3 regions of the Enterobacter sp. 4974935 genome follow, and region 2 is predicted to be linked to each of the others. Evidence: predicted binding sites of a transcription regulator. Region 2 holds the regulator's gene; each other region holds the start of a gene.
The links. The regulator CRP, encoded in region 2, controls carbon source genes, mostly activating them, when cyclic AMP is high. The targets are predictions, from matches to a motif close to ATGTGANNNNNNTCACAT.
Positions count from the first base shown of each region.

Region 1: AC4OVS_RS07370 (mannitol dehydrogenase family protein) is a predicted target of CRP. The motif match lies at 4,612-4,629, and genes of this name have one in related genera.
Region 3: focA (formate transporter FocA) is a predicted target of CRP. The motif match lies at 8,010-8,027, and genes of this name have one in related genera.

Region 1 is NZ_JBZWGT010000003.1:1,291,555-1,302,416, forward strand. Features, by position in the region: gene AC4OVS_RS07350 (cyclic di-GMP phosphodiesterase) at 1-84, opposite strand, end outside; gene mepS (bifunctional murein DD-endopeptidase/murein LD-carboxypeptidase) at 212-781, opposite strand; gene AC4OVS_RS07360 (phosphatase PAP2 family protein) at 1,206-1,910, opposite strand; gene AC4OVS_RS07365 (CobW family GTP-binding protein) at 1,944-2,930, opposite strand; gene AC4OVS_RS07370 (mannitol dehydrogenase family protein) at 3,054-4,520, opposite strand; gene uxuA (mannonate dehydratase) at 4,726-5,916, shown strand; gene yeiP (elongation factor P-like protein YeiP) at 6,033-6,605, opposite strand; gene AC4OVS_RS07385 (YkgJ family cysteine cluster protein) at 6,770-7,024, shown strand; gene setB (sugar efflux transporter SetB) at 7,021-8,202, opposite strand; gene AC4OVS_RS07395 (hypothetical protein) at 8,306-8,485, opposite strand; gene fruB (fused PTS fructose transporter subunit IIA/HPr protein) at 8,561-9,691, shown strand; gene fruK (1-phosphofructokinase) at 9,691-10,629, shown strand; gene fruA (PTS fructose transporter subunit IIBC) at 10,646-10,862, shown strand, end outside.
Region 2 is NZ_JBZWGT010000003.1:172,350-183,211, reverse strand. Features, by position in the region: gene mdcA (malonate decarboxylase subunit alpha) at 1-229, opposite strand, end outside; gene AC4OVS_RS01940 (hydrolase) at 458-1,480, shown strand; gene AC4OVS_RS01935 (YheU family protein) at 1,477-1,695, shown strand; gene AC4OVS_RS01930 (phosphoribulokinase) at 1,725-2,594, shown strand; gene AC4OVS_RS01925 (OsmC family protein) at 2,680-3,084, opposite strand; gene crp (cAMP-activated global transcriptional regulator CRP) at 3,395-4,027, shown strand; gene AC4OVS_RS01915 (YccS/YhfK family putative transporter) at 4,085-6,172, shown strand; gene argD (bifunctional acetylornithine/succinyldiaminopimelate transaminase) at 6,169-7,389, opposite strand; gene pabA (aminodeoxychorismate synthase component 2) at 7,477-8,040, opposite strand; gene AC4OVS_RS01900 (putative adenosine monophosphate-protein transferase Fic) at 8,071-8,655, opposite strand; gene ppiA (peptidylprolyl isomerase A) at 8,761-9,333, opposite strand; gene tsgA (MFS transporter TsgA) at 9,612-10,796, shown strand.
Region 3 is NZ_JBZWGT010000003.1:2,795,837-2,806,698, forward strand. Features, by position in the region: gene rpsA (30S ribosomal protein S1) at 1-1,516, opposite strand, end outside; gene cmk ((d)CMP kinase) at 1,628-2,311, opposite strand; gene aroA (3-phosphoshikimate 1-carboxyvinyltransferase) at 2,497-3,780, opposite strand; gene serC (3-phosphoserine/phosphohydroxythreonine transaminase) at 3,849-4,937, opposite strand; gene AC4OVS_RS14770 (DUF421 domain-containing protein) at 5,100-5,792, opposite strand; gene ycaO (30S ribosomal protein S12 methylthiotransferase accessory factor YcaO) at 5,920-7,680, shown strand; gene focA (formate transporter FocA) at 8,086-8,943, shown strand; gene pflB (formate C-acetyltransferase) at 8,995-10,862, shown strand, end outside.

The DNA.
Region 1 (10,862 bases), 1.1 Mb from region 2:
ACTCAGAAGCAGGGCGGTAAACAACCCCGTCAGAATACTGAGAAACAGTATCTTGCGGTTGCTGGAGAAGTAGCGGGTAAACATAGATGTCGTGATTCCTGAAATGACGCTGGATGTCTATCAGTGTAACGGGCAAAAAAAAACACTGCCGGAGCAGTGCTTTTTTAATCGTATCGCCAGCCAAGGGATAACCAACGATACGACAGCAATATTAACTACGGCTCAGAACGCGGCGAGCTTCGTTGTAGCGCTTCTTCCAGTAAGGTTCGTTCATGCTGGAAATCGTCACACCACTGCTGGTGGAAGCATGGACAAACTGATCGTTACCGATATAGATGCCAACGTGTCGACCGGTTGAACCTGCTCTGAACAGGACTAAATCGCCCGTACGCAGTTTAGTGCGCGAAATGGACTTGCCCATTTCCTGCTGTTCATAAGTAGAACGCGGAAGGTCTAACCCAAACTGCTCACGGAAAGTACGCTGTACGAATGCGGAGCAATCGATGCCTTTCTTGGTGCTGCCGCCCAGGCGGTAACGCACGCCTTTCCAGTCAGCATACTGATCCATAATACGCGACTTAACGTCGAGATTACGTACCATATTTTCAAATTCATCCTGAGAGGCTTGCAGTGAAGAGGAATCTTCCATTCCCACAACACGCGTCTCAGGATGCATATTCTTCGCGGTGTTCGTCGTACTACATGCCGAAAGCAGAACCGCCACTGCAATCGCCGGGATCCCCCGCAAGATATATCTCAAAATTGGTTGAGATTTGACCATTTTGTTTGTTTTCCCTTGAAGTCCTTAACGAAAATATCGTTATAAAAATGCCAACCGTGACGAGACTAATTATCTGTTCACAATGAGACAATTCTTTATGGTGAAATCTGTGGCACAACGCACAAAATTATTCACCACGATAATAATTATCTCAATGGGGCAAAACGAGTTCGAGGTTAACCGATTGCAAAGGGCATTGCGAGCAAAAAAGACCGTTTTTTTATAAGAAAATGTGATACACAACGTTACAGCGCGGAATTGCTCAAAATGCCGCCATTCATACCGGTAATCCCTGCAATTGCTTCATTTTTATCACGAATTGTATGACGGAATGATGACAGCGCTGAATGATGCCGGAAAGAAGTGACTCAGGGATCGAAAACGATCCCTGATGAATGGTGTTAATTAGCGTTATTTATTTGTTTCAGACTTGTTTAAATTTGCCGGGAAGATAGCGATCAAAAATACTTATTACGCGATCGCTCAGGGGAGTCATCAGCACCCAGGGTAAACCAATTAACACCGCCGTGAGGGAGCCTACGGCGATATCTGTCAGCCAGTGAGCGCCAATCATCACCCGCGGGAATGCAAATACCACCACAATAACCAGGGCGATGGCGAAGGCTTTTTTACCGAAATAGCGCAGCATGAAGCCAGCAAAAATCAGCAGCATCATACCGTGGTCGCCCGGGAAGCTGTCCTTCGAGGCGTCTTTGGTTGGAATATGAAGCAGCTCGCTGACGCGGTTAATATTCGGGAAAGAGAGCGACGGACTGGCGCGTTTAACCGGCATCAGATGCTGCGCCAGCTGGTTGATAATCACGGCTGCCAGCAGCATGACCAGGCCGATAATCAGAATACGGCGACGACCCGTTTTGTCTTCCTTCAGCCAGAAGGAGAGCATCAGACAGCCCATTGCCAGCAGCGAACAGCCGTCAAACGCGCGGTTGTTGGTGATCGCCACCAGCCACAGGAAGGCTTCACTCTTCGCCAGCGCCTGGTTAAAGAAGTGGAACAGCCCGGAATCCAGCGGGAACCAGAATCCGTGATCCGCCGGGATATACCAGGAGAAAAAGATCGCCAGACCGGCAGCGTTGAGCAATAAAATAGCAGGAAGTCGAGTCGTCATAGTCTTCAGCAATGTGTGAAATCAGGGGCAACGTTAGCCGCCCAAACTTAAACGAAGCTTCAACAGGCTTGACTGGAGGGCATTCCAGTCGGTATTAACCGCACTAATTAACTCTACCCGGCTGTCGGGTGGCGCGACGTTCTGGGTTTCTATAAAGAAATCCTCGCCCTGACGATTAATGCGCACCAGACCATCCGGGGTGCGCATGATCCCTTTTACCCGCTCAACCGGCGCCAGTCTCGCCCATTCCAGTATACCAATGGTGTCGAAAACCGTATCGGCATCGAAGATCCAGCCGCAGGCCTGGTGTCCCTGGCCGCTGTTCAGATTTCGACGCCAGCGCTGATGTTCCGGCAGGCTCAGCGCTGCCAGACCTTGCTTCGCGCCGTGGCTATGCGAATGCTCAGCGCTGGCAGGCAGTTGCGTCTGGTTGAGGCGGGGAAGATCGAGCAGGGCGCCATCAATGTTGCCCTGGGTGGTCTGCACGTACTGACGTCCACCGCCAGCCTGCTGCCACCAGGCATTGAACGCGGCCTGACTCTCAGCCGTCGCGCGATCGGATTTATTCGCCACGATGATATCTGCCGAGGCGAGCTGGTCGCGGAAATTGTCGTTATTGATCGCTTTTTCATCCAGCAGCTGGCGGGGGTCGAGCAGGCAAAGCGTCGCACGCAGCTCAAGCCACGGCTCGTAGACCGGGGCGGTCAGTAAATCAAGAATTTGCTTCGGATGACCCAGCCCAGTGGGTTCAATCAGCAGACGGTCAGGCTTGCCCTGACGCAGCAGCGTATTCAGCCCGACCTGCATCGGCAGACCATTCACGCAGCACATACACCCGCCCGGGATCTCTTTCACCATCGCGCCGCTGTCGGCGAGCAACGCGCCGTCGATCCCCACTTCGCCAAATTCGTTGACCAGCACGGCCCACTTTTCCGCCGGATCTTTATTGGCCAGCAAATGCAGAATGGACGTAGTTTTACCGCTGCCGAGAAAACCGGTGATCAGGTTGGTTTTGGTCACGTGCGCTCCGATAAATAATTGTGATGTAGTAACAACTATCTATCATCCTGACGAAAAAATCGGGCATTGAGAAGAGGGAGGGCGAACGGAGCGTAAAACCGTTCGCCTTAAACGCAATAATCGCTAAATTTTTAACGTTTCGATAACGGCCTGACGCGCGCCGAGCCGGACGAGGCGCTGGTACGCGCCGGTGATTGCCTCGACAAAGACAGGGTTTTGCGGCAGGTCGTCGCCAAAGATTTCTTTTAGCGTCAGCAGGGCGCTAACGCGTTCTGCGTCACTGCTGGAAGCGACAATGGCCTGAAACTTGTCGCTCAGCGGATCGCGCACGTCAATGGCGTTGCCCTGGTCGTCCGTCCCGCTGACGTAGCGCATCCAGCCTGCGACGCCCAGCGCCAGTAATGGCCAGGCGGTGTTACGCTCAAGATGCATGCGGATCCCATCCAGCATGCGCTGAGGCAGCTTCTGACTGCCGTCCATAGCGATTTGCCAGGTGCGGTGCTGTAGCGTCGGGTTGGCGAAGCGGTCAAGCAGGCTGTCAGCATAGGCTGTCAGATCGACGTTGGTGATGCGCAGCGTAGGGGCCTGCTCATTCAGCATCAGCCTGCGGGCAGCCTCGCGGAAGCTGTCGTCCTGCATACATTCATTTATGTGCGCGTAGCCGGCAAGGTAGCCCAGATACGCCAGGAAGGAGTGGCTGCCGTTCAGCATCCGCAGCTTCATCTGCTCCCAGGGCAGGACATCCTCAACCATCTGTACGCCTGCAACCTCCCATTCCGGACGCCCGGCGACAAAGTTATCTTCCACTACCCACTGAATGAACGGTTCACAGCTGATGGCGCAGGGATCTTCAACGCCAAGTTCCTGGGTGATTTCCGCGAGTGAGGCGTCAGTGGCGGCGGGCACGATTCGGTCGACCATGGTGCCAGGGAAGCTCACGTGCGCCTCGATCCATCCGGCCAGCTCTGCGGAACGCTTTCCGGCCATGCCGAGAACGGCATTTTTCACCACGTGGCCGTTATCGGGAATGTTGTCGCAGGAGAGCACGGTAAACGCCGGCAGGCCGCGCTCGCGGCGGCGATGAAGCGCTTCGACCAGAATACCCGGCGCGGAATGCGGCTCAGACGGATGCTCAAGATCGTGCAGAATGCGGCTGTTGTGCATATCCAGTTTCCCCGTCGCCGGATCGATGCAGTAGCCTTTTTCGGTAATGGTGAGGGAGACAATGGCCACCTGCGGTTCGCAGAACTTCTCAATAATGGCTGCCAGCGAGTCGAGTTTTGCGTTCAGGCACTCTTTTACCGCACCGATAATAATGGGCTGATTGCCTTCGGCACCTTTCTCCAGCACGGTAAACAGATGATCCTGCGCGCGGAGCTGGCGCATGAGAACATCGCCGCTAAAGAGGCTAATCTCACAAATACCCCAGTCGCCTCCTTTGGCGTTCAGCACCCGGTTTGTTAACAACGCCTGATGCGCCCGGTGGAACGCGCCAAAGCCGAAATGGACGATGCGGGAGCGTAACTGCTCGCAATCGTAGCGGGGCTGCTGGACATGAGCAGGAAGCGCGGTGGAGGCAATAGTCTTCATGTAGTACACACCTGATTAACCATTAATTAACAATGCCAGTGTAAAGTTATATGACAACAAATTAAATTGGTAAGCCGTAAATATCCCGGTTATGTGAGTTTGATCAATCAATGTCGCGCGCTGTGTTGACCACTTCGATTAAACATGTATGGTAGTCGTCATTGAGGTAATCCATATTGGTATAACAACTTGAGAGGGTGGGGCAATGGAACAAACCTGGCGTTGGTACGGGCCGAACGATCCGGTTTCTCTTGATGATGTGCGTCAGGCTGGCGCAACGGGTGTGGTCACGGCGCTGCATCATATTCCGAACGGTCAGGTGTGGCCGGTGGAGGAAATCCAAAAGCGTCAGGCACAGCTGGCAGAGAAGGGTCTAACCTGGTCTGTCGTGGAAAGTATTCCGGTTCACGAAGATATCAAAACCCACTCCGGTGAGTGTGAAACCTGGATTGCGAATTATCAGCAGAGCATTCGTAACCTGGCGGCCTGCGGTATTGATACCGTCTGCTATAACTTTATGCCAATTCTGGACTGGACGCGTACCGACCTGGAATATGAAATGGCCGATGGTTCGAAGGCGCTGCGTTTCGATCAAATCGCTTTTGCGGCTTTCGAGCTGCACATTCTGAAGCGTCCGGGGGCGGAAGCAGACTACACCGCCGAAGAGCAGCAGCAGGCGCTGGCGTGGTTCAATGCCGCCAGTGAAGCGGACATTGAGAAGCTGGTTCGCAATATTATCGCGGGCCTGCCGGGGGCGGAAGAGGGCTATACCCTCGATCAGTTCCGCGCGCGCCTGGCGGAATATGGCGATATCGATAAAAACCAGCTGCGTGAAAACATGGCGCACTTCCTGCGCGCTATCGTGCCGGTGGCAGAAGAAGCGGGCGTGCGGCTGGCGGTCCATCCGGACGATCCTCCCCGCCCAATCCTCGGCCTGCCGCGTATCGTGTCGACCATTGAGGATATGCAGTGGCTAAAAGAGACGGTGGACAGCATCTACAACGGCTTTACCATGTGTACGGGCTCTTACGGCGTGCGTGCGGATAACGATCTGGTGCGGATGATCGAAACCTTTGGGGATCGCATTCATTTCACTCACCTGCGTGCAACCTGCCGTGAAGAGAATCCAAAAACCTTCCATGAAGCAGCCCACCTTGGCGGCGACGTGAACATGGTTGCGGTGGTGGATGCCATTCTCTCTGAAGAAGTACGTCGTAAGCAGGCGGGGGATGTACGTCCTATCCCGTTCCGTCCGGATCACGGGCATCAGATGCTGGACGATCTGCGCAAGAAAACGAATCCAGGGTATTCGGCGATTGGCCGTCTGAAAGGGATGGCGGAAGTGCGCGGTATTGAGCTGGCGCTGAAAATGACGAAGTATCCAGAGCTTCTGTAAGCCTGATTGCCCGGTGGCGCTACGCTTACCGGGCCTACGAAAAACCGGCTCTGAGGCCGGTTTTTGTGTTTTTGTAGGCCGGGTAAGGCGCAGCCGCCACCCGGCAAACGCCACAATCAGTCAGCGCGACCCATATAGCGTTTTTCTTCGATATGGATACGGATTTTCTCGCCCGCTGACAGGTATTCTGGCACCTGTACGACCAGACCGGTAGTCAGGGTAGCCGGTTTGTTACGCGCGCTTGCAGACGCGCCTTTGATGCCCGGTGCCGTTTCAACGATTTCCAGATCAACGGTCTGCGGCAGCTCCAGCGCCAGCAACACGCCATCCCAGGTCAGCACCTGCATGTCCGGCATTCCACCTTCAGGAATAAACAGCAGCTCTTCTTCGATCTGATCTTTGGTGAAGATATACGGGGTGTAATCTTCTTTATCCATGAACACGTATTCGTTGCCGTCGATATAAGAAAAATCAACGTAGCGACGGGTCAGGGTCACGGTATCCACGATATCGTCGCCTTTAAAACGTTCTTCCACTTTCAGGCCGGTACGGACATCGGAGAAACGCATTTTATACAGCGTTGCTGCGCCACGGGCGCTGGGTGCCTGAATGTCGATATCTTTCACAATCAGCAGTTTGCCGTTGTAATTCAGTACCATACCTTTCTTGATTTCGTTCGCTCTTGGCATTGCAGTAATCCTGTTTACGGGAGGTAAAAAATATCGCGCCAAATTACTCGCGCGCGGCCTTTCAGGCAAGCGGAATTCGTGGGTTTTGCTATCAATACATAAAAGGTGTTACTGTGCGCGCAATGCCCGACTGCGCGGGCATCTGCCACCAACAGAGAGCATGTATGGATTGTCGTTCCGACTGTGGCGCGTGCTGTACCGCACCGTCCATCTCAAGCCCCATTCCAGGCATGCCACAAGGCAAGCCTGCCAATACCCGCTGCGTTCAGCTCTCTGACTCCAACCTGTGCATGATCTTTGGCTCGCCTTTACGCCCGAAGGTGTGCTCCGGGCTCCAGCCTGGCGCCGAAATGTGCGGCAGCACGCGCCAGCAAGCCATCACTTACCTGCTTGAGCTGGAAGCGCTCACCGCGCCTTAAACGTCTTTGATCCGCGTCAGGCAGCTCAGCGTCAGGACGCACATCACCAGCGCAATCCAGAACACCGTATGATAGTTCCAGATTTCAGCCACAACGCCCGCCAGTGAGCCTGCAATAATCCAGCCCACGCGGGTGGTATTAGTATAAAGGGTGGTGGCAGCGCCTGCCTGACCCGGCATCAGATCCTGGAAGTAGAGCATGCCGATACCGGCCAGAATGCCGATGTAAATGGCGTTCAGCAGCTGTAAAGCAAGAAGCAGGGCTGGCGTATGAACCGTCAGCATACCGACATAAAACAGCAGCCCGGCAACGGCGGCGATGCGCATCAAAAAGCGCTTGCCGAAGCGCTTCGCGTAATAGCCCGCAATCAGCATGGTGGGGATCTCAAGCCCCGCGGCGGTTCCCATCATGATCCCGGCCAGCTTCTCCGGCAGATGCAGCTCATCAATAATAAACAACGGCATATTAATGATATAGAGGCTGTTCGTTCCCCACATCAGCGTACAGATAATGAATAACAGTAGTGCGTCGCGCCGGTTACGCCGCGGTGCTTCCAGCGTACCGGTCGCCACTTTCGGCTCTTTACGCATGGAAGGCAGGAAGAACCATACCATTGCGCCACACACCACGAAGGCTACCGCCGCGCTGAGGTACATTACCGTAAAGCCAAAACCCATTGCCAGTGCGTAGGCGAGCGGGGGGCCAATCACCCACGCAAGCGACACCTGCGCGCGCAGTATCGAGCTGAACATCACCGCTTCCCGCCCGGTGCGGTCGGCATGCTCGCGGGCAAGGGCGAACATCTGCGGGTTGGCGGTCGAGCCGAAGCTGCTCAGGAACACCCCAACAAACAGCAGAATGAAATAGTTGCGGTTCCAGGCAAACAACACGCAGGCGAAAACGCCCAGCAGACAGCAAAAAACAATCAGGCTTTTGCGATCGCCTTTTCTGTCGGAACGCCCGGCCAGAAACTGGCTGACCAGGATGCCAATGATGGCGCTCCCGGTGAAGAAGAAGCCAACCATCGCCGGACGCGCGTGGACTTCGTTGGTCAGAAACAGGCTCAGCGTAGGCGTTTGTAACGCACCGGCAATACCGGTGAGGAAAGCAACAATCAAAAACGCCGTTGACGTCAAATCAAAGGGCTTTGGTGAGGCGGCAGCGGGGGTGTTATGCATGTTCAGTCTTTGCGAGTAACAGAGAGAGGCGGAGTTTACGCCGCCTGTCATTAAATAAACAGAGGGCAAAATCAAGATTGCCACAATAAATCAAAATAGCATTTCAGTTTAACGCTGTTTCGCTGAAGCGTGCTGAACCTGTTTGCTGAACATCAGCAAAAACCTCCCTATTGAAGAAGAAATGTGCTGCACTTCTAAATTCTGCAACAAGAAATGTAACTTTTCTTGCAACCTTTTGTAGAAAAGACAAGACTTCTTGAAACGTTTCAGCGCTATCTTGCATGTCCTGTAGAAGCAGGTTAGCGCATATTTTCTCAGTTAAGCTGAAACGATTCAATTTCAGCAGGAGAGGAGAATCATGTTCCAGTTATCTGTTCAGGATATCCACCCGGGCGAACAGGCCGGGAATAAAGAAGAGGCTATTCGCCAGGTCGCCGCTGCGCTCGTGCAGGCTGGCAACGTGGCGGACGGCTACGTCAACGGCATGCTGGCGCGTGAACAGCAGACCTCCACCTTCCTCGGTAACGGTATTGCAATTCCGCACGGCACCACGGACACCCGCGATCAGGTGCTGAAAACCGGCGTGCAGGTTTACCAGTTCCCGCAGGGCGTGCTCTGGGGCGAGGGGCAGGTGGCTTACGTGGCGATCGGTATCGCGGCCAGCGGTGACGAACATCTGGGCCTGCTGCGTCAGCTGACGCACGTGCTGAGCGATGATGCCGTCGCGGAACAGCTTAAATCCGCCACCACTGCTGAAGAGCTGCGTGCCCTGCTGATGGGCGAAAAACAGAGCGAAGCGCTGAAGCTGGATAATGAAACCCTGATGCTGGACGTCGTTGCGTCCGATCTGGTGACGCTCCAGGCGCTGAACGCGGCTCGCCTGAAAGAGGTGGGGGCGGCTGATACCGCCTTTGTGACCCGCACCATCAATGATAAGCCTTTGAACCTGGGTCAGGGCATCTGGCTGAACGACAGTGCTGAAGGCAACCTGCGCAGTGCTATCGCGGTCAGCCGTGCTGCGGTTGCCTTTGAGACAGACGGCGAACGCGCCGCGATGCTGGTAACCGTTGCCATGGCTGACGATCAGCCGGTATCCGTCCTGAAGCGCCTTGGCGATCTGCTGCTGAACAATAAAGCTGAAAAACTGCTGAACGCAGACGCGGCGACGGTGCTGGCCCTGCTGACCAGCGACGATGCGCTGACGGACGACCTGCTGAGCGCAGAGTACGTGGTGCGTAACGAACACGGCCTGCATGCCCGTCCGGGCACCATGCTGGTGAATACCATTAAACAATTTGAAAGTGAGATCACCGTGACCAATCTGGACGGTTCGGGTAAACCAGCCAACGGGCGCAGCCTGATGAAAGTTGTCGCGCTGGGTGTGAAGAAAGGCCATCGTCTGCGTTTTACCGCGCAGGGTGCTGATGCTGAACAGGCGCTGAAAGCGATTGGCGACGCCATCGCGGCCGGTCTGGGGGAGGGCGCATAATGAGCAGACGTGTTGCGACCATTACGCTGAACCCGGCTTACGATCTGGTGGGCTTCTGCCCGGAAATTGAGCGTGGCGAAGTTAACCTGGTGCGAACCACCGGCCTGCATGCCGCAGGGAAAGGGATTAACGTGGCGAAGGTGCTGAAAGATCTCGGCATCGACGTCACCGTTGGCGGCTTCCTTGGCAAAGACAACCAGGACGGTTTTCAGCAGTTGTTCAGTGAACTGGGCATCGCTAACCGTTTTCAGGTTGTGCAGGGCCGTACCCGTATTAACGTTAAGCTGACCGAGAAAGACGGTGAAGTGACCGATCTGAACTTCTCCGGCTTCGAAGTGACCCCGGCTGACTGGGAGCGCTTCGTTGCCGATTCCCTGAGCTGGCTGGGCCAGTTTGACATGGTGTGCGTCAGCGGCAGCCTGCCGTCCGGCGTCAGCCCGGAAGCGTTCACCGACTGGATGACGCGCCTGCGCAGCCAGTGCCCGTGCATTATTTTTGACAGCAGCCGCGACGCGCTGGTCGCCGGTCTGAAAGCCTCGCCATGGCTGGTTAAGCCTAACCGCCGTGAACTGGAAATCTGGGCGGGCCGTAAGCTGCCAGAATTAAAGGATGTGATTGACGCTGCCCATGCGCTGCGCGAGCAGGGTATCGCTCATGTGGTGATTTCGCTGGGTGCAGAAGGTGCCCTGTGGGTTAACGCCTCCGGGGAATGGATTGCCAAACCGCCTTCTATGGAAGTGGTCAGCACCGTGGGTGCCGGGGATTCGATGGTTGGCGGCCTGATCTACGGTCTGCTGATGCGCGAATCCAGTGAACATACCCTACGCCTTGCTACCGCCGTTGCGGCCCTGGCCGTGAGCCAGAGCAATGTCGGTATTACCGATCGTACCCAGTTAGCCGCGATGATGGCGCGCGTTGACTTAAAACCTTTTAACTAACAGCAGGAGAGGAATAATGAAAACGCTGCTGATCATTGACTCCGGTCTCGGACAGGCTCGTGCCTATATGGCGAAGACCCTGCTGGGCGCGGCGGCACAAAAAGCGCACCTGGATATCATTGATAACCCGGGTGATGCTGAAATGGCGATTGTTCTGGGCGACAAAATCCCCGCGGACAGCGCCCTGAACGGCAAAAAAGTGTGGCTGGGCGATATTAACCGCGCGGTGGCAC
Region 2 (10,862 bases):
GCACGATTTGCGGGTTCACTTCGGCCAGTGAACGGGAAAGGAAATCCGCCTGCTTCTGGTTGTTGCCTTCCAGAACGACTTTGTCGCCTGGTGCGATCAGTTTTTCCAGCATGGCGACAAGATCGCCGGTTGGCAGTACCTTGCCCTGCACCGGTACGGACGCCAGACGACGCGCTTTCTCGCTGCGTCGGGTGTTCCATTGCCGGGTGGGTGTTTGCCCAGATAACATTATTAACCTCCTGATTCAGCACATCATTCTGATTTGCTTAACGTTGAGTAAAGTGTGCGCTCTGGTGAGAAAGGCATCAATTAAGCGTAGGACGTAATCATTAGCCTGAGAGTAATAATCAAGGTAAAGAAATGTGATCGGGATCAGTTCATGTTTCGGAAAAACGGGCTAAACGGGGTACAATTCGGAAGGTATAGTTAATTTCTGACAAGAATCAGCATCGCCCTTATGACCCAAATCATTCCCTCAGACTTCGACATTGCAGCCGAAGAGAGCGCAGAGTTCGTGCCCATGCGCGGTGTGGCTAACCCTCACCTGCAAACCATGCTGCCGCGCCTGATCCGCCGCAAGGTGCAGTTCAACCCCCACTGGCAGCGCATTGACCTGCCGGACGGTGACTTTTTGGATCTCGCCTGGAGCGAAGATCCGGATCAGGCCAGACATAAACCCCGTCTGGTGGTGTTTCACGGCCTGGAAGGCAGCCTGCACAGCCCTTACGCACACGGTCTCATTGAGGCGGCGAAAGCCCGCGGCTGGCTTGGGGTGGTGATGCATTTTCGCGGATGCAGCGGCGAGCCTAACCGTCAGAAACGCATTTATCACTCGGGTGAAACCGAGGACGGCTCCTGGTTCCTGCGCTGGCTAAGAGACAATTTCGGCGAAGCACCAACGGCAGCGGTGGGGTATTCGCTGGGCGGGAATATGCTGGCCTGCCTGCTGGCGAAGGAGAGCGACGCCGTACCGCTGGATGCGGCAGTGATTGTCTCTGCGCCCTTTATGCTGGAGCAGTGCAGTTATCATATGGAAAAAGGGTTTTCGCGGGTCTATCAGCGCTACCTGCTCAACCTGCTGAAAGCCAACGCCGCGCGTAAACTTAAGGCCTATCCGGATACGCTGCCTGTGACGCTGCAACAGCTCAAACGCGTGAAGCGCCTGCGCGAGTTTGATGATTTGATCACCTCGAAAATTCACGGCTTTGCCGATGCGATTGACTATTACCGTCAGTGCAGCGCCATGCCTTTACTGAATCAAATCACGAAACCCACGCTGATTATCCACGCCAAAGACGATCCGTTTATGGATCATCACTCGATCCCCGCCCCTGACTATCTGCCGGATAACGTGGAGTATCAGCTCACCGAGTTCGGCGGGCACGTGGGCTTTGTTGGCGGCACGCTGCGTCGGCCAAAAATGTGGCTTGAGACGCGTATACCCGACTGGTTAACGGCTTATCTGGACGGTAAAAAATGATTATTCCCTGGCAGGATCTCTCTCCCGACACGCTCGATAATCTGATTGAAAGCTTTGTCTTGCGCGAAGGCACCGATTATGGTGAACATGAACGTTCGCTTGAACAAAAGGTCAGCGATGTGAAGCGCCAGCTTAAAAGCGGCGACGTGGTGCTGGTATGGTCCGAACTGCATGAGACGGTGAATATCATGCCCCGCAACGCGTTTCATGGCTGATCTTACACTTTTCCAGTCAGGGAGTTGCTATGTCTGCCAGACATCCGGTTATTGCCGTTACGGGTTCGAGTGGGGCGGGAACCACTACCACCAGCCTCGCCTTCCGCAAGATTTTCGCCCAGCTTAACTTACGGGCGGCAGAGGTAGAGGGCGACAGCTTTCACCGCTACACGCGCCCGGAGATGGATATGGCCATCCGCAAGGCGCGCGATCTGGGTAAACACATCAGCTATTTTGGCCCGGAGGCCAATGACTTCGGCCTGCTGGAGCAAACCTTCCGTGAATACGGGCAGAGCGGCACCGGGCAGTCCCGCAAGTATCTCCACACCTACGATGAAGCCGTGCCCTGGAACCAGGTCCCCGGCACGTTCACGCCCTGGCAGCCGCTGCCGGAACCGACTGACGTGCTGTTTTACGAAGGATTGCACGGCGGCGTGGTGACGCCTCAGCACGACGTGGCGCGCCATGTGGATTTGCTGGTGGGGGTGGTGCCGATTGTTAACCTTGAGTGGATCCAGAAGCTGACGCGTGACATGAGCGAGCGCGGCCATTCGCGAGAGGCGGTAATGGATTCGGTGGTGCGCTCCATGGAAGATTACATCAACTTCCTGACGCCGCAGTTCTCCCGAACCCACATTAACTTCCAGCGCGTCCCCACCGTGGACACCTCCAACCCGTTCGCCGCAAAAAGCATCCCTTCCCTGGACGAGAGCTTTGTGGTGATCCACTTCCGCAACCTGGAAGGCATTGATTACCCCTGGCTGCTGGCGATGCTACAAGGTTCGTTTATTTCGCACATGAATACGTTAGTGGTACCGGGCGGAAAAATGGGGCTGGCGATGGAGCTGATCATGACGCCGCTGGTGCAGCGGCTGATGGAAGGAAAGCAAATCGCGTGAGTTGTTTTGCCCGGTGGCGCTGCGCTTACCGGGCCTACGGGCGTGCTTTTGTAGGGCGGGTAAGCGAAGCGCCACCCGCCAAAAATTAAGCCTCGATCACTTCATACGAATGGGTGATGTTTACCGCTTTCTCCAGCATTAATGCCACAGAGCAATATTTCTCCGCAGACAGGTCAACCGCACGCGAGACCGCCGCATCCTTCAGTTCTTTGCCGGTGACGATAAAGTGCAGATTAATATGCGTGAACAGACGTGGCGCCTCTTCGCGACGTTCTGACGTCAGCTTCACTTCACAATCGGTCACGTCATGACGGCCTTTTTGCAGGATCGACACTACGTCGATCGCGCTGCATCCACCAGCCGCCATCAGCACCATTTCCATCGGGCTGGGAGCTTTATCGCCGGAGTTGCCATCCATCAAAACCTGGTGCCCGGAAGCAGACTCGCCCAGGAACGTTAACCCTTCAACCCATTTCACACGCGCTTGCATATTCACTCACTCCAACGTTGCATTTTTTATGACAGATTACGTGTACGTTACATTTCTCGCAACGGAAGGCGACCTGCGTCATGCTGAAGCGAGACACCAGGAGACACGCGGCGAAAGCTATGCTAAAACACTCTGGATGCTACAGTAATACATTGACGTTACACATGTATGCAGAGGACATCAAACTTTACTGGCTGCGAAACGTTACGACAGCCGACTTCCCAGGTATGGGTAAGAATTCGATTGCAACCCCAGAGTCCGGATGCATCTTATGACTCTGGTGACAGCTTATAACAGAGGATAACAGCGCATGGTGCTTGGCAAACCGCAAACAGACCCGACTCTCGAATGGTTCTTGTCTCATTGCCACATTCATAAGTACCCATCAAAGAGCACGCTGATTCACCAGGGTGAAAAAGCGGAAACGTTGTATTACATCGTTAAAGGCTCGGTGGCCGTGCTGATCAAAGATGAAGAAGGGAAAGAGATGATCCTTTCTTATCTGAACCAGGGCGATTTTATCGGTGAACTGGGCCTGTTTGAAGAAGGCCAGGAACGTAGCGCCTGGGTTCGTGCAAAAACAGCATGTGAAGTGGCTGAAATTTCTTACAAGAAATTCCGTCAGCTGATTCAGGTCAACCCTGACATCCTGATGCGTCTTTCTTCCCAGATGGCACGCCGTCTGCAAGTGACCTCTGAGAAGGTGGGTAACCTCGCCTTCCTGGACGTGACCGGTCGTATCGCGCAGACGCTGTTGAACCTGGCGAAACAGCCAGACGCCATGACCCACCCTGACGGTATGCAAATTAAAATTACCCGCCAGGAAATCGGTCAGATCGTCGGCTGCTCCCGTGAAACAGTGGGCCGTATCCTGAAGATGTTGGAAGATCAAAACCTGATCTCCGCCCACGGTAAAACCATCGTGGTTTACGGGACCCGTTAATTCCGGTCAGACGGCGTGCCGCCGCAGGGTGGCACGCCGTTTTTGTCTCTACTCCTTATGTGGCGCAGGCTGATCTATCACCCGGAAGTTAACTACGCACTGCGACAAACGCTGGTGTTGTGTCTTCCCGTGGCCGTGGGCCTGATCCTCGGACATCTTCAGCAAGGCCTGCTGTTTTCCCTCGTGCCCGCCTGCTGCAACATTGCCGGTCTGGACACCCCGCATAAACGCTTTTTCAAACGCCTGATTATTGGCGGCTGCCTGTTTGCCGGCTGTAGCCTTGCCGTGCAACTCTTACTGGCCCGCGACATTCCTCTGCCGCTGATCCTGACCGTGCTGGCGATGACGCTTGGCGTAACCGCTGAAATCAGCTCGCTGCACGCCCGCCTGCTTCCCGCGTCGCTGATTGCCGCCATCTTCACCTTAAGCCTTGCGGGCAATATGCCGGTGTGGGAGCCATTGCTGATCTACGCCCTCGGCACGCTGTGGTACGGGCTGTTTAACTGGTTCTGGTTCTGGTTGTGGCGGGAACAGCCGCTTCGCGAATCCCTGAGCCTGCTCTACGTGCAGCTTGCTGAATACTGCGAAGCAAAATACACCCTGCTCACGCAACATACCGACCCGGAAAAATCCCTGCCGCCGCTGCTGGCACGCCAGCAAAAAGTGGTGGATCTGATCAGCCAGTGCTATCAGCAGTTGCACATGCTTGCCGCCAACAAAAATCATGAATATAAGCGGCTGCTGCGTACCTTCCAGGTCGGGCTGGATTTGCAGGAGCATATTTCCGTCAGCCTTCATAATCCGGAAGAGGTGCAAAAGCTGGTGGAGCGCAGCCATGCGGAAGCGGTGATCCGCTGGAACGCGCAGACCGTCGCGGCGCGCCTGCGGGTGCTGGCTGAGGATATCCTCTATCACCGCTATCCGACGCGCTTTAACATGGACAAACAGCTCGGCGCGCTGGAAAAGATTGCGCGTCAGCACGCGGATAACCCGGTCGGGCAGTTTGCCGCCTGGCATTTCAGCCGCATCGCCCGGGTGTTGCGCACCCAGCGCCCGCTTTATGCCCGGGACCTGATGGCCGATAAGCAAAAACGACTGCCGTTGCTGCCTGCGCTCAAAAGCTACCTGTCGCTGAAGTCTTCCGCCCTGCGCAACGCCGCAAGAATTAGCGTCATGCTCAGCATCGCCAGCCTGATGGGAATGGCCCTGCACCTGCCGAAACCCTACTGGATCTTAATGACCGTGCTGTTTGTCACCCAGAACGGCTATGGTGCCACGCGGGTGCGCATTCTGCATCGGGCGGGCGGCACGATGGCGGGGCTGATTATCGCGGGCGTAACGTTGCACTTCCACGTGCCGGAAGGGTATACGCTGGTCGGCATGCTGGCGATTACGATGGTGAGTTATCTGATCATCCGTAAAAACTACGGCTGGGCGACGGTGGGCTTTACGGTAACGGCGGTGTACACCCTGCAGTTGCTTACGCTCAACGCCGATCAGTTAATTATTGCCCGCCTGGTCGATACCCTGATTGGCTGCCTGATCGCCTTTGGCGGCATGGTCTGGCTGTGGCCGCAGTGGCAAAGTGGATTACTGAGGCAAAACGCCCACGACGCGCTGGAGGCGGATCAGCAGGCCATTCGCCTGATCCTGAGCGACGACCCGCAGCCGTCTCCACTGGCCTACGAGCGCATGAAGGTCAACCAGGCGCATAATGCCCTGTTCAACTCCCTTAACCAGGCCATGCAGGAGCCGGGCTTCAACTCGCACTATCTGGCAGACATGAAGCTGTGGGTCACGCACAGCCAGTTTATCGTCGAACACATCAATGCCATGACCACGCTGGCGCGCGAGCACACCATGCTGACGCCGGATCTGGCGCAGCGCTATTTGCAGTCGTGTGAAATTGCCCTCCAGCGCTGTCAGCAGCGTCTGGAGTACGACGCGCCGGGGGAGTCAGGGGATTCGAACATTCTGGAAGCGCCGGAGACGCTGACCCACGGGCCGATGAGCACCCTTGAGCAGCATTTACAGCGCGTTCTCGGGCATCTCAACACCATGCACACCATTTCGTCGGTGGCATGGCGTCAGCGTCCGCATCACGGGATTTGGTTAACGCGCCGGTTAAAACGAACCGCGTATTAGCCTCTGACGATCTTCGCCACCGCCGCGGAAAAACGGGTTAACCCGTCTTCGATGTCTTTGTCTTCCACCACCAGCGACGGCGCAAAGCGCATCACGTCCGGCCCGGCGTTGAGCACCATGACGCCTTCGTGCGCGGCGGCGTGCAGGAAATCGCGCGCGCGGCCTTTGTACTGAGGCTTCAGCTCGGCGCCGATCAGTAACCCCATCCCGCGGATTTCACTGAAGACATCAAACTGTTCGTCAATCTGCTGAAGATGTTTCACAAAAAGGGCGCGTTTCGCATTCACGCCATTCAGGACGTCCGGCGTATTAATGATGTCGAACGCCGCTCCCGCCACGGCGCACGCCAGCGGATTACCGCCGTAAGTGGAGCCGTGTGAGCCCACATGAAATGCGGAAGCGATATCCTGGGTGGTGAGCACCGCGCTGACCGGGAAACCGCCGCCGAGCGCTTTTGCGCTGGTCAGAATATCCGGCGTTACGCCGTAGTGCATATAAGCGAACAGGTCTCCGGTACGCCCCATCCCACACTGCACTTCATCAAACACCAGCAGCGCCTGGTGCTCGTCGCACAGTTCGCGCAGCCCTTGCAGAAATTCCGGGGTGGCCGCCGTGACGCCGCCTTCCCCCTGAATGGGTTCGACCACCACGGCACAGGTGTGATCGTCTATCACCGCTTTAACGGCGTGCAGATCGTTAAACGGCACGTGGATGATATCCGCAGGTTTCGGACCAAAGCCGTCGGAATACTTCGGCTGGCCGCCAACGGAAACGGTAAAGAACGAGCGACCGTGGAAGGCGTTATGGAAGGCGATGATTTTGGTTTTGTACGGACTATGACGCGTGGTTGCGTAGTAGCGCGCAAGCTTAAAGGCGGTTTCGTTGGCTTCGGTGCCAGAGTTCATAAACAGCACGCGTTCGGCGAAGGTGGCATCGATGATCTTACGCCCCAGACGCAGCGCCGGTTCGTTAGTGAACACGTTGCTGGTGTGCCACAGCGTTTCGCCCTGCGTTTTCAGCGCGTCCACCAGCGCAGGATGGCAATGGCCCAGCGCCGTCACCGCAATACCGCCTGCGAAATCAACATACTCATTGCCCTGCTGATCCCAGACGCGGCTGCCTCTCCCTTTCACCGGGATAAACTCAGCCGGTGCATAAATCGGCAGGATCACTTCATCGAATGTCGCGCGGGTAATTGCTGGTTGTTCAGTTGCCATGTCATGACCATCCATTTTTATGTCACAGTGATTGTGAAAATATAATCACAAAATATGCATAAAAAATCACAACAAGGCAACAGATATTCAGCGATTAAGGAAATTGGCCAGCAGTGCGTGCCCCTGTTCGCTGAGAATGCTTTCCGGGTGGAACTGCACCCCTTCCAGATCGTACTCGCGGTGGCGAATGCCCATGATTTCCCGGGTCTCACTCCAGGCGGTCACTTCAAAGTCTGCGGGCAGGGTCGGCGGATCAATCACCAGAGAATGGTAGCGCGTCACGGTTAACGGATTGTTTAGCCCCAGGAACACGCCGGTACCGGTGTGCGTGATCGGTGAGGTTTTGCCGTGCATGACTTTCGCGGCACGAACAATGGTGGCGCCAAAGACCTGCGCAATGGCCTGGTGACCCAGGCAGACGCCCAGAATCGGCAGCTTGCCCGCATAGTGGCGGATTACCTCCAGCGAGATGCCGGACTCCGACGGCGTACACGGCCCGGGCGAAATCACGATTTTCTGGGGCGCCAGCGCGTCAATGTCAGCCAGCGCGATCTCATCGTTACGGCGGACAACCACCTCTGCCCCCAGTTCACAAAAATACTGGTAAAGGTTCCAGGTAAAGGAATCGTAGTTATCAATCAGCAGAATCATGGCGGCTCCTGAAAAAATGGCCGCCCTATTTTACTCAGATCCCCGCGCTTCGCTCACAACTTTGGCAAAGATAGCATTCAGGGCGGTCAGATCACCCATCGCCCCGCTCTGGTTGGCGGATGCCCAGTCGTCCGGGTCGATCCCCTGCCAGTTCAGCACGTAGCCCGCATGGATCGCCAGCTGTTCAAAGAAGATCCGCTGAGCCACGCCATTACCGCTCATAAACGGATGTAGCATGTTGATTTCACAGTAGTAATGACTGATTCTGTCTGTAAACTCTTCTTTCTGAAGGCCCACCAGATATTTATCGATTTCCAGCGAAGCCATCAGCTCATTACCCACCTTCTCGATGTACTCGAAATGGCAAAATGGAATGTCGCCCTTGGAAATATCGGCGGTGCGCAGCTCGCCAGCGCCTTTCATTTCGTTGCGGAATAAATGGCGGTGAATAAGGCACAGATGGGGTAAACCCGGTGCAGAAGGCCCCAGTGCCAGCGTCTCGATATCGGGTTCAGCGGGACCCTTGCCTTTTTCAAGGAGGCAACTGGCCTGAAGATTGACGCTACGCTGTTGCTCCCAGAGTCGGGATTTTTGCTTGTCGGTGAGTTTTTTCACTACGCCTCCCTGAATAGTCCGTTTGCCACAAGTATAAGCAGCAAAACGCGCTTTCGCAGGGAGGGCGGAAAGACACGGGCAGGATGTGCCCGTGTGAGGGAACGATTACGGCAGCACTTTCGCGGAGAGAATCACCACTGGCTTAGACGGCACATTCTGGTATGGACCGACATCGTGAGTCTGAACCTGAGAGATCTTGTCCGCCACGTCCATGCCTTTCACCACTTTACCGAACACCGCGTAGCCAAAGTCGCGCTGGCCGTGGTCCAGGAAGGCGTTATCCGCCACGTTGAGGAAGAACTGGCTGGTGGCGCTGTCTTTATCCGCCGTACGCGCCATAGAAATGGTGCCGCGCTTGTTCAGCAGGCCGTTATCCGCTTCATTTTTGATTGGCGGGTTAGGTTTTTTCTGCTGCATCTGCTCGTTGAAACCGCCGCCCTGAATCATAAAGCCCGGGATCACGCGGTGGAACGTGGTGTTGTTATAAAAACCACTGTTCACGTAGTCGAGGAAGTTTTTCACAGAAACAGGGGCTTTTTGGCTATCCAGCTCCAGCTCAATATTCCCCGCAGAGGTAGTCAGCAGGACGTGAGGGTCTCCTTTAGCTGCCAGCGCAGCAGGGGAAACGGCAGAAAGAGCAAACACAGCTGCGACAGCCGCCAGTGTTGATTTGAGCATGAGAATTCCTTAACAAAGCGCAGTATAAAAAGCGAATGGCTTGATTCTAAAGAGCAGTATGACCCCAGACCAGTCTTTTACCTAATTTTACGAAATTGAAACAATTATTACCGCGCAAACGATTGTTCACCCCGCGATTTAATGTGATCTCCATCACGTTAAAGCCTGCAATTGTGCTCAATATTTTCTGAAAAGATTTAATTAGATCACTTTCGCGACTAAAATCTGCCCGCTCAAACGCAGTCATTGCGTTTTTCTTTACTTTTAACAGGCCAGACATGACTAACAGCAATCGCATCAAGCTCACATGGATCAGCTTCTTCTCCTACGCCCTGACCGGCGCGTTGGTGATCGTCACCGGGATGGTGATGGGAAATATCGCAGACTACTTCCAGTTGCCCGTTTCCAGCATGAGCAATACCTTCACTTTCCTGAACGCGGGGATCCTGATCTCTATTTTCCTTAATGCCTGGCTGATGGAAATCGTGCCGCTGAAAACCCAGCTGCGCTTCGGCTTCGTACTGATGGTTGCCGCCGTGGCGGGCCTGGTGCTGAGCCACAGCATCGCCCTCTTCTCTGCCGCCATGTTCGTGCTGGGCCTGGTGAGCGGGATCACCATGTCGATCGGTACGTTCCTGATCACCCATATGTATGAAGGTCGCCAGCGCGGCGCGCGTCTGCTGTTCACCGACTCCTTCTTCAGCATGGCCGGGATGATTTTCCCGATGGTCGCCGCGTATCTTCTGGCGCGCAGCATTGAGTGGTACTGGGTATACGCCTGCATTGGTCTGGTCTATGTCGCGATCTTTATTCTCACCTTCGGCTGCGAGTTCCCGGTGCTGGGCAAAAAAGCGCAGACCACGTCTGAGCCAGTTGCGAAAGAAAAATGGGGTATCGGCGTGCTGTTCCTTTCCATCGCCGCGCTGTGTTACATCCTCGGCCAGCTGGGCTTTATCTCCTGGGTTCCTGAATACGCGAAAGGTCTGGGCATGAGTCTGAACGACGCGGGTAAACTGGTGAGCGATTTCTGGATGTCTTACATGTTCGGCATGTGGGCGTTTAGCTTTATCCTGCGCTTCTTCGACCTGCAACGGATCCTGACCGTTCTGGCGGGTCTGGCAACCGTGCTGATGTATCTGTTCATCAACGGTTCCCCGGAGCATATGCCGTGGTTCATCCTGACCCTGGGCTTCTTCTCCAGCGCGATTTATACCTCGATCATCACCCTTGGCTCTCTTCAGACCAAAGTGGCCTCACCGAAGCTGGTGAACTTCGTGCTGACCTGCGGCACCATCGGCACCATGCTGACCTTCGTGGTCACGGGCCCAATTGTGGCGCACAGCGGCCCGCTGGCGGCGCTGCATACCGCTAACGGTCTGTACGCCGTGGTGTTCATCATGTGCTTCGTGCTGGGCTTTGTGACCCGTCACCGTCAACACAACCCGGCAACAGCTACCCACTAATCGCCGTAACCCCTTTGCGTACTGCAAAGGGGTTTTCCCCTGCTCACCCGCCCTGCCCGCCGATGG
Region 3 (10,862 bases), 2.6 Mb from region 2:
TGAACTTAGCTTCAACGTCGTCACCAACGCTCAGAACCAGAGTTGCATCTTCAACGCGGTCACGTGAAGCTTCGGAAGCGCGCAGGTAACCTTCAACGCCGTCAGCCAGTTCTACGGTTGCGCCTTTAGCGTCAACAGCAGTCACTTTACCGTTTACGATTGCGCCTTTCTTGTTCAGTGCAACCCAGTTGTTGAACGGATCTTCTGCGAGCTGTTTAACGCCCAGGGAGATACGTTCACGCTCTGCGTCAACCTGCAGAACAACTGCTGCGATTTCGTCGCCTTTTTTGTATTCACGAACTGCTTCTTCGCCTGCAACGTTCCAGGAGATGTCAGACAGGTGAACCAGGCCATCGATGCCGCCGTCCAGGCCGATGAAGATACCGAAGTCAGTGATAGACTTGATTTTACCTTCAACACGGTCGCCCTTGTTGTGGGTTTCCGCGAACTGCTGCCATGGGTTGTTTTTGCACTGCTTCAGGCCCAGGGAGATACGACGACGTTCTTCGTCGATATCCAGAACCATCACTTCCACTACATCACCAACGTTAACAACTTTGGATGGGTGGATGTTTTTGTTGGTCCAGTCCATTTCGGAAACGTGCACCAGGCCTTCAACGCCTTCTTCGATTTCAACGAAGCAGCCGTAGTCGGTCAGGTTGGTAACGCGACCAGTCAGTTTAGTACCTTCTGGGTAACGCTTAGCGATAGCTACCCATGGATCTTCACCCAGCTGTTTCAGGCCGAGGGATACACGAGTACGCTCGCGGTCGAACTTCAGCACTTTAACAGTGATTTCGTCGCCCACGTTCACGATTTCGCTTGGGTGCTTAACGCGTTTCCACGCCATGTCGGTGATGTGCAGCAGGCCATCAACGCCGCCCAGGTCAACGAATGCGCCGTAGTCAGTGAGGTTCTTAACGATACCTTTGACTTCCATGCCTTCCTGCAGGTTTTCCAGCAGCTGATCGCGTTCTGCGCTGTTTTCGGATTCGATAACGGCACGACGAGAAACAACAACGTTGTTACGCTTCTGGTCCAGCTTGATTACTTTGAACTCAAGCTCTTTGCCTTCGAGGTGCAGGGTGTCACGGACTGGACGAACGTCTACCAGAGAACCTGGCAGGAACGCACGAATACCATTCAGCTCAACAGTGAAGCCACCTTTAACTTTGCCGTTGATAACACCGACCACAGTTTCAGCTTCTTCGTAAGCTTTTTCCAGCGTGATCCATGCTTCGTGACGTTTAGCTTTCTCACGAGACAGCAGGGTTTCGCCGAAGCCGTCTTCTACTGCGTCCAGAGCAACGTCAACTTCGTCACCTACCTGGATTTCCAGCTCGCCCTGGGCGTTTTTGAACTGCTCAGCCGGGATGGCGGACTCAGATTTCAGACCGGCGTCAACCAGTACTACGTCTTTGTCGATAGCAACAACAACACCGCGAACGATGGAACCCGGACGGGTTTCGATTTCTTTTAAGGATTCTTCAAACAGTTGAGCAAAAGATTCAGTCATGTTTAATCTTCAGGTTAATATTAACGTCCACCTGGCTCCGTGCCGGATGGGGTTGTTTCACATACCCGCCGTCAATCCATTGCAGCGGGGGTACTGCTAAATCGGTCGCGATTACGCGAGTGCCAGTTTTTGGCGCGCATATTGTAGCGCTTTTTCAATCACTTGCTCAATAGTTAAACTGGTTGAATCCAGCACTAATGCGTCTTGCGCGGGAACAAGTGGTGCGACGGCGCGGTTACGATCGCGGTCATCGCGCTCTTTTATCTCGGATAAAAGGCGATCAAAGTTAACACTAAACCCCTTTTCCTGCAACTGAAGCATGCGGCGTTGAGCACGTTCTTCCGAAGAGGCGTCAAGGAAAATTTTCACTGGCGCATCAGGGAATACCACGGTTCCCATGTCGCGGCCGTCGGCGATCAGCCCCGGCGCTTCGCGGAAACCGCGCTGGCGACGTAACAGCGCTTCACGAACGCGTGGGAAAGCCGCCACCTGAGAGGCCGCATTGGCCACTTCCTGCGTACGGATTTCACCGCTGACATCTTCCCCTTCCAGGATCACTTCAAGGTTGCCATCAGTAGAGACAAAGCGCACATCCAGATGTGCAGCCAGCGGTACCAGCGCTTCTTCAGACGCAACATCTACATGATGATGCAGCGCAGCCAGCGCCAGCACGCGATAGATTGCTCCCGAATCTAAAAGATGCCATTGCAATGCTTCCGCCATCGCTTTGCACAGAGTACCTTTCCCTGCGCCACTTGGCCCATCAATGGTGATTACCGGGGCAATTGCCGTCATCTTTTTCTCCTTAATTAAGGCATACCGTTTACATGAACGCCGCGCATTATACGCGCCAACGTGCGCAACTGTTACCTTTGCGTGCAAATTACGGAATGATTGAAGCAGAGTGTAGAAGAAATGAAAGAGGATGACTGTCAGAAAGCGTAAGGAAATGCCGCATCAGGAGATGCGGCATACGATCGTCAGGCCAGGGTGCTAATGCGCGCCAGCTGTTCGAAGTAGTCCGGGAAGGTTTTCGCCGTGCACTTCGGGTCAAGGATGGTGACTGGCGTATCTGACAGCGCCACCAGCGAGAAACACATCGCCATGCGGTGATCGTTGTAGGTGCCAATTTCTGCAAATTGCAGTTTTGCCGGCGGCGTGACGCGAATGTAGTCTTCGCCCTCTTCTACCACCGCCCCCACTTTACGCAGCTCGGTTGCCATTGCGAACAGGCGGTCAGTCTCTTTTACGCGCCAGTTATAGATGTTACGCAGCGTGGTGGTGCCTTTCGCAAACAGCGCAGCGGTGGCGATGGTCATTGCCGCGTCAGGAATATGGTTCATGTCCATGTCGATGGCGTTCAGCTCACCGTGCGTACAGGAGATGAAGTCATCGCCCCAGGTCACAACCGCGCCCATTTTTTCCAGCACGTCGGCAAAACGAATGTCGCCCTGCACGCTGTTGCGACCAATACCCGTCACTTTTACCGTACCGCCTTTAATCGCACCCGCGGCCAGGAAGTAGGACGCGGATGACGCATCCCCTTCAACCAGGTAGTTGCCCGGAGACTGGTACTGCTTTGCCCCGCGCACCACGAAGCGCTGATAAGACTGGTTTTCCACCTCAACGCCGAAGGTTTTCATCAGGTGCAGCGTGATATCAATGTACGGCTTAGAGACCAGATCGCCTTTAATGCTAATCACGGTATCATTTGGAGCCAGCGGTGCGGTCATCAGCAGTGCCGTCAGGAACTGGCTGGAGACGCTACCGTCAACCTCAACATTACCGCCAGTGAAACCACCGCGCAGACGCAGTGGCGGGTAATTTTCTTGCTCAAGATAATCAATCTGCGCGCCGCCCTGACGCAGGGCATCGACCAGGTGGCCGATCGGACGCTCTTTCATGCGCGGCTCGCCGGTCAGCACAATATCGTTGCTCCCAAGACACAGCGCAGCGGCCAGAGGACGCATCGCCGTACCGGCGTTACCCAGGAAAAGCTCCAGCGCTTCAGCGGAATGTAATGCGCCGCCGTTACCGGTGACTTCACAACGGGTACGATCGTCTGACAGCGCATACTGAACGCCCAACGCTTTCAGTGCATTGAGCATATGGCGCACGTCATCGCTGTCCAGCAGGTTGGAAAGGACGGTGGTGCCGTTTGCCAGAGCTGCCAGCAGCAGAGCGCGGTTCGAGACACTTTTTGAACCAGGCAGATTAATGGTGCCATCTACCCGCGCGATAGGTTGTAACGTCAGGGATTCCATGAAACTTAACTCTCAACTCAACATAATAAAAACCCCGCAGGAACGCTGCGGGGGTGAAAAACAGCCAATTAACCGTGACGACGTTCGAAGTCGATCATGAAATCAGTCAGGGCTTTAACGCCTTCCAGCGGCATCGCGTTATAGATAGAGGCACGCATACCGCCTACCACACGGTGACCTTTCAGCGCATGCAGACCCGCCGCGAAGGACTCTTCCAGGAACACGTTATCCAGGTTGTTGTCCGCCAGCTGGAACGGCACGTTCATGCGCGAACGGTTAGTTTTGGCGACATCGTTACGGTAGAAATCGCTCTTGTCGATCACGCCGTACAGCAGTTCAGCTTTTTGCTGATTGATCTTGTCCATCTGCGCCACGCCGCCTTTTTGCTTCAGCCATTTGAAGACCAGGCCGGAGAGATACCAGGCGAACGTTGGTGGAGTGTTGAACATGGAATCGTTGTCGTTCAGGACGGTGTAATCCAGAATTGACGGGCAAGACTTATGGGCTTTCCCCAGCAGGTCTTCACGCACGATAACGATAGTCAGACCCGCAGGACCGATGTTTTTCTGGGCACCCGCGTAGATGACGCCGTAGCGGCTGACGTCCAGCGGCGTGGACAGAATGGTGGAGGAGAAGTCCGCCGTCACAATGACATTTTCGCCAAAGTCTGGCTCTTCGTGAATAGCGATACCGTCGATGGTTTCGTTCGGGCAGTAATGAAGATACGCGGCGTTGTCAGAAAGCTGCCACTCACTCATCGGCTTCACGGCGCGCATACCGTCAACGGTCACTTTGGCATCGATAACGTTCGGCGTGCAATATTTGTGCGCTTCTTTTACCGCACTGGCCGCCCAGTAGCCGGCATCAACGTAATCAGCGGTGGATTTGTCGCCCAGCAGATTGAGCGGAATACCCGCAAACTGACCGCGTCCACCGCCGTGACAGAACAATACTTTGTAGTTCGAGGGAATGTTCAGCAGATCGCGAAAATCCTTTTCTGCCTCTTCCGCCACCTGAATAAACGCTTTACCCCGGTGGCTAACTTCCATCACCGACGTACCCAGACCGTTCCAGTCACACAGCTCCTGTTGAGCCTGTTTGAGCACGTCTGCCGGTAACATTGCCGGACCTGAACTGAAATTAAAGACTTGAGCCATTTCCCCTCACCACGCTAAAAGCCATAAGTTATAACTGTGGATATCGGTTTTATCATTCAGTGACACGCGCCGCAATGTCTAAAACTTATGGCCGAAGAAATGTGCCCCTCGTCACACAAAACAATCTGCCGTACCGTTGTCGCAAAACCGACAAAATCGCTGTCAGGTAATGCGTTTAGCCCGGCTAACCTTCGTCCATTCTGGATTTGTACAGCGAGGGCATAATTGATGATCGCCCGCCTGCATGACCACCACGTGGCTGCATTTTATGCAGGCATACTGGCCCGCATCAGGGACGGTTTTGTATCGCTCGATAAGCATATCCGGCAGTATGCACAGGCCGGGCTTGACCTCATCGTCAGGATAGTAATAAACGCTGATTTGACCGTTCGTTTCCATAATCGCCAGACGCACCTGCCCCAGCTGTTCAACGCTGCTTATACGTAGCTCCATAAAGAACTCAAACTCCGTCATATTGGCGCTTTGCACATTCTCCCAGGCCAGTTGACCATCTTCGACAATCACCACCGGTTTTCCTTCGAACAGATCTTCCAGTTTTTCACTTTTCGACATCAGCCACATGACCAGCCGGTACAGCAGCGCAAGCGTCACGAAGACGATAAAAACCGGCACCATCGGCACATCGTCATAAAAGGCAACGTCCCCTGCCGCCGAACCCAGCGTCAGGATAATCAGCACTTCAAACAGTGACATCTGCCGCACGCCGCGACGTCCGGTGATTTTCAGAAACAGGAAGACGAGTACAAAGGTGTACAGGCTACGCAACGCCACTTCGCCTAAAAACTCAGGTGGGACTTTATCAAACGCCATCCGCTGGAGATCAAATGCTTTCATTTTTTTATGCCTTAACAGTAGGTTACTGCTTATAAGCATAGCCCAGCCATTTATTTTCGCCGGAGATAGCACCCGTCACGCAAAACCCGTATCATTGCGCGCTTTACGTACGATAAAAGTGAACGCCATGACTCAAACGTTTATCCCCGGCAAAGACGCCGCTCTGGAAGATTCCATCGCTCGCTTCCAGCAGAAACTGACCGACCTGGGCTTTAATATCGAAGAAGCCTCCTGGCTGAATCCGGTGCCTCACGTCTGGTCCGTGCATATTCGCGACAAAGACTGTGCGCTGTGCTTTACCAACGGCAAAGGCGCGACCAAAAAAGCGGCACTGGCCTCTGCGCTGGGTGAGTATTTTGAGCGTCTGTCCACCAACTATTTCTTCGCCGACTTCTGGCTGGGTGAAACGATTGCCAACGGCCCGTTCGTTCACTACCCGAACGAAAAATGGTTCCCGCTACCCGAAGACGACGAACTGCCGGAAGGCATTCTTGATGCCCGCCTGCGCGCGTTCTACGATCCGGAAAACGAACTGACCGCCAGCATGCTGATCGACCTGCAATCCGGCAATGAGGATCGTGGTATCTGCGCCCTGCCGTTCACCCGTCAGTCTGACGAGCAGACCGTTTACATTCCAATGAACATCGTTGGCAATCTGTATGTGTCTAACGGTATGTCTGCCGGTAACACCCGTAACGAAGCGCGTGTACAGGGGTTGTCTGAAGTTTTCGAGCGTCACATCAAAAACCGTATTATTGCTGAATCCATCAGCCTGCCGGAGATCCCGGCTGACGTGCTGGCGCGCTACCCGGGCGTGGTGGAATCCATCGCCAAACTGGAAGCAGAAGGTTTCCCAATCTTTGCTTATGACGGCTCTCTGGGCGGCAAATATCCGGTTATCTGCGTGGTACTGTTCAACCCGGCAAATGGCACCTGCTTCGCCTCTTTCGGCGCGCACCCGGACTTCGGCGTGGCGCTGGAGCGTACCGTGACCGAACTGCTGCAAGGTCGTAGCCTGAAAGATCTCGACGTGTTCACCCCGCCAACCTTTGATGACGAAGAAGTCGCCGAGCACACCAACCTCGAAACGCACTTCATCGACTCCAGCGGTTTGATCTCCTGGGATATGTTCAAACAGGACGCAGACTATCCGTTCGTGGACTGGAGCTTTGCCGGTACGACGGAAGAAGAGTTCGCCACCCTGATGGCGATCTTCAACGCGGAAGATCAGGAAGTCTATATTGCCGACTATGAACACCTTGGCGTTTATGCGTGCCGTATTATTGTGCCGGGTATGTCGGACATCTATCCGGCAGAAGATCTGTGGCTGGCGAACAACAGCATGGGCGCGCATCTGCGTGAAACCCTGCTGGCCCTGCCGGGCAGCGAGTGGGATAAAGAAGATTATCTGAACCTGATCGCCCAACTGGACGAAGAAGGACACGATGATTTCACCCGCGTACGCGAACTGCTGGGTCTGGCAACCGGAAAAGATAACGGCTGGTACACGCTGCGCATCGGCGAGCTAAAAGCGATGCTGGCGCTGGCGGGCGGCGATCTGGATCAGGCTTTGGCCTGGACCGAGTGGACGATGGAGTTTAACCAGTCCGTCTTCTCCGCCGAGCGCACTAACTATTACCGTTGCCTGCAAACGCTGCTCTTGCTTTCTCAGGAAGACGACCGCGAGCCATTGCAGTATCTGAACGCCTTCGTCCGCATGTACGGTGCAGATGCCGTTGAAGCTGCCAGCGCGGCGCTGAGCGGTGAAGAACCGTTCTATGGCCTGCAAGCGGTTGACAGCGATCTGAAAGCCTTCCCGGCGCATCAGTCGCTGCTGAATGCGTATGAAAAATTGCAGAAGGCTAAAGCCGCTTACTGGTCAAAATAAGCGCATATAACATTAATGGCTGTAGGCGTATTCAATCGCCTGAGCTATATTACGGGGCAATTTCATTGCCCCTTTTTTTTATTTTTCCGCAATGACGTTTAATTGTAATAATTAAGTTAACCACGGGTAAATATAAAAACGCTTACCTGGGCTTTACTGTTACTAATTCTAATAAATACTCCATTTTAATTAACTGTTCCACGGGAGGCTGAAGGAAAAAATTCAACTCTTTTCATAACTTTTAAAATTTATTTTTATACGGATAATCAAATACTTACTCCGCTTTTGCTGTAAAACCATACACACTGCGGGCCCATAAGCCAGGCGAGATATGATCTATATCAATTTCTCTTCTATAATGCTTTGTTAGTATCTCGTCGCCGACTTAATAAAGAGAGAGTTAGTGTGAAAGCTGACAACCCTTTTGATCTATTACTCCCCGCTGCGATGGCGAAAGTTGCCGAAGAAGCGGGTGTCTACAAAGCAACGAAACATCCGATGACGACGTTCTTTCTGGCCATTACGGCTGGGGTGTTCATCTCCATCGCTTTCGTCTTCTATATCACAGCCACCACCGGCACTGCCGGGATGCCTTTCGGCATAGCGAAACTGATTGGTGGTATTTGCTTCTCACTGGGCCTGATCCTCTGCGTCATCTGCGGCGCCGACCTCTTCACCTCAACGGTGCTGATTGTTGTTGCAAAAGCCAGCGGAAGAATTACCTGGGGTCAACTGGGGCGCAACTGGCTCAACGTCTACGTTGGCAACCTGATTGGCTGTCTGCTCTTTGTTCTGTTGATGTGGCTTTCTGGCGAGTACATGACCGCCAACGGCGGCTGGGGGCTTAACGTCCTGCAAACCGCCGACCACAAAATGCACCATACATTTATCGAAGCCGTTGCTCTCGGCATCCTTGCAAACCTGATGGTCTGCCTGGCGGTCTGGATGAGCTACTCTGGTCGTAGCCTGATGGATAAAGCCATGATTATGGTTCTGCCGGTTGCGATGTTTGTTGCCAGCGGCTTTGAGCACAGTATTGCGAATATGTTCATGATCCCGATGGGGATTGTTATCCGCAACTTTGCAAGCCCGGAGTTCTGGACTGCTGTTGGTTCAACCCCGGAAAGTTTTTCACACCTGACTATTATGAATTTCATTACTGATAACCTGATCCCCGTCACTATCGGGAACATTATCGGTGGGGGTCTGTTAGTTGGGTTGACATACTGGGTCATTTACCTGCGTGGCGGCGATCATCATTAATGGTTGTCTCAGGCAGTAAATAAAAAATCCACTTAAGAAGGTAGGTGTTACATGTCCGAGCTTAATGAAAAGTTAGCCACAGCCTGGGAAGGTTTTACGAAAGGTGACTGGCAGAATGAAGTCAACGTCCGTGACTTCATTCAGAAAAACTATACCCCGTATGAAGGTGACGAATCCTTCCTGGCTGGTGCGACTGATGCAACCACCAAGCTGTGGGACAGCGTAATGGAAGGCGTTAAACTGGAAAACCGCACTCACGCGCCAGTTGATTTTGACACCTCCGTTGCTTCTACCATCACTTCTCACGATGCTGGCTACATCAACAAAGCCCTTGAGAAAATCGTTGGTCTCCAGACTGAAGCACCACTGAAACGCGCAATCATCCCGTTCGGTGGCATTAAAATGGTTGAAGGTTCCTGCAAAGCGTATAACCGCGAGCTGGACCCAATGCTGAAAAAAATCTTCACCGAATACCGTAAAACCCATAACCAGGGTGTATTCGATGTTTACACCAAAGACATTCTGAACTGCCGTAAATCTGGCGTTCTGACCGGTCTGCCAGATGCCTATGGCCGTGGCCGTATCATCGGTGACTACCGTCGCGTTGCGCTGTACGGTATCGACTTCCTGATGAAAGACAAATACGCGCAGTTCGTCTCTCTCCAGTCTGACCTGGAAAACGGCGTAAACCTGGAAGCGACTATCCGTCTGCGTGAAGAGATTGCTGAACAGCACCGTGCGCTGGGTCAGATCAAAGAGATGGCGGCTAAATACGGCTGTGATATCTCTGGTCCTGCAACCAACGCTCAGGAAGCTATTCAGTGGACCTACTTCGGCTACCTGGCCGCGGTTAAGTCTCAGAACGGTGCAGCAATGTCCTTCGGCCGCGTATCCACCTTCCTGGATGCGTATATCGAACGCGATATCAAAGCAGGCAAAATCACCGAGCAAGACGCTCAGGAAATGATTGACCATCTGGTCATGAAACTGCGTATGGTTCGCTTCCTGCGTACTCCAGAATATGATGAGCTGTTCTCTGGTGACCCAATCTGGGCAACCGAATCTATCGGCGGTATGGGCGTAGATGGCCGTACGCTGGTAACCAAAAACAGCTTCCGCTTCCTGAACACCCTGTACACCATGGGTCCTTCTCCGGAGCCGAACATCACCGTTCTGTGGTCTGAAAAACTGCCACTGAACTTCAAGAAATTCGCCGCTAAAGTGTCCATCGACACCTCTTCTCTGCAATACGAGAACGATGACCTGATGCGTCCGGACTTCAACAACGACGACTACGCTATCGCGTGCTGCGTAAGCCCAATGGTTGTTGGTAAGCAAATGCAGTTCTTCGGTGCGCGTGCAAACCTGGCCAAAACCATGCTGTACGCAATCAACGGCGGCGTTGACGAAAAACTGAAAATGCAGGTTGGTCCTAAGTCTGAACCGATCAAAGGCGACCTTCTGAACTTCGACGAAGTGATGGAGCGCATGGATCACTTCATGGACTGGCTGGCTAAGCAGTATGTCACTGCGCTGAACGTCATCCACTACATGCACGACAAGTACAGCTACGAAGCCTCTCTGATGGCGCTGCACGACCGTGACGTCGTTCGCACCATGGCGTGTGGTATCGCAGGTCTGTCCGTTGCGGCTGACTCCCTGTCTGCAATCAAATATGCGAAAGTTAAACCAATTCGTGACGAAGATGGTCTGGCTATCGACTTCGAAATCGAAGGCGAATATCCGCAGTTTGGTAACAACGACGCTCGCGTTGATGACATGGCGGTTGACCTGGTAGAACGTTTCATGAAGAAAATTCAGAAACTCACTACCTATCGTAACGCTATCCCGACTCAGTCTGTTCTGACCATCACCTCTAACGTTGTGTATGGTAAGAAAACCGGTAACACCCCAGACGG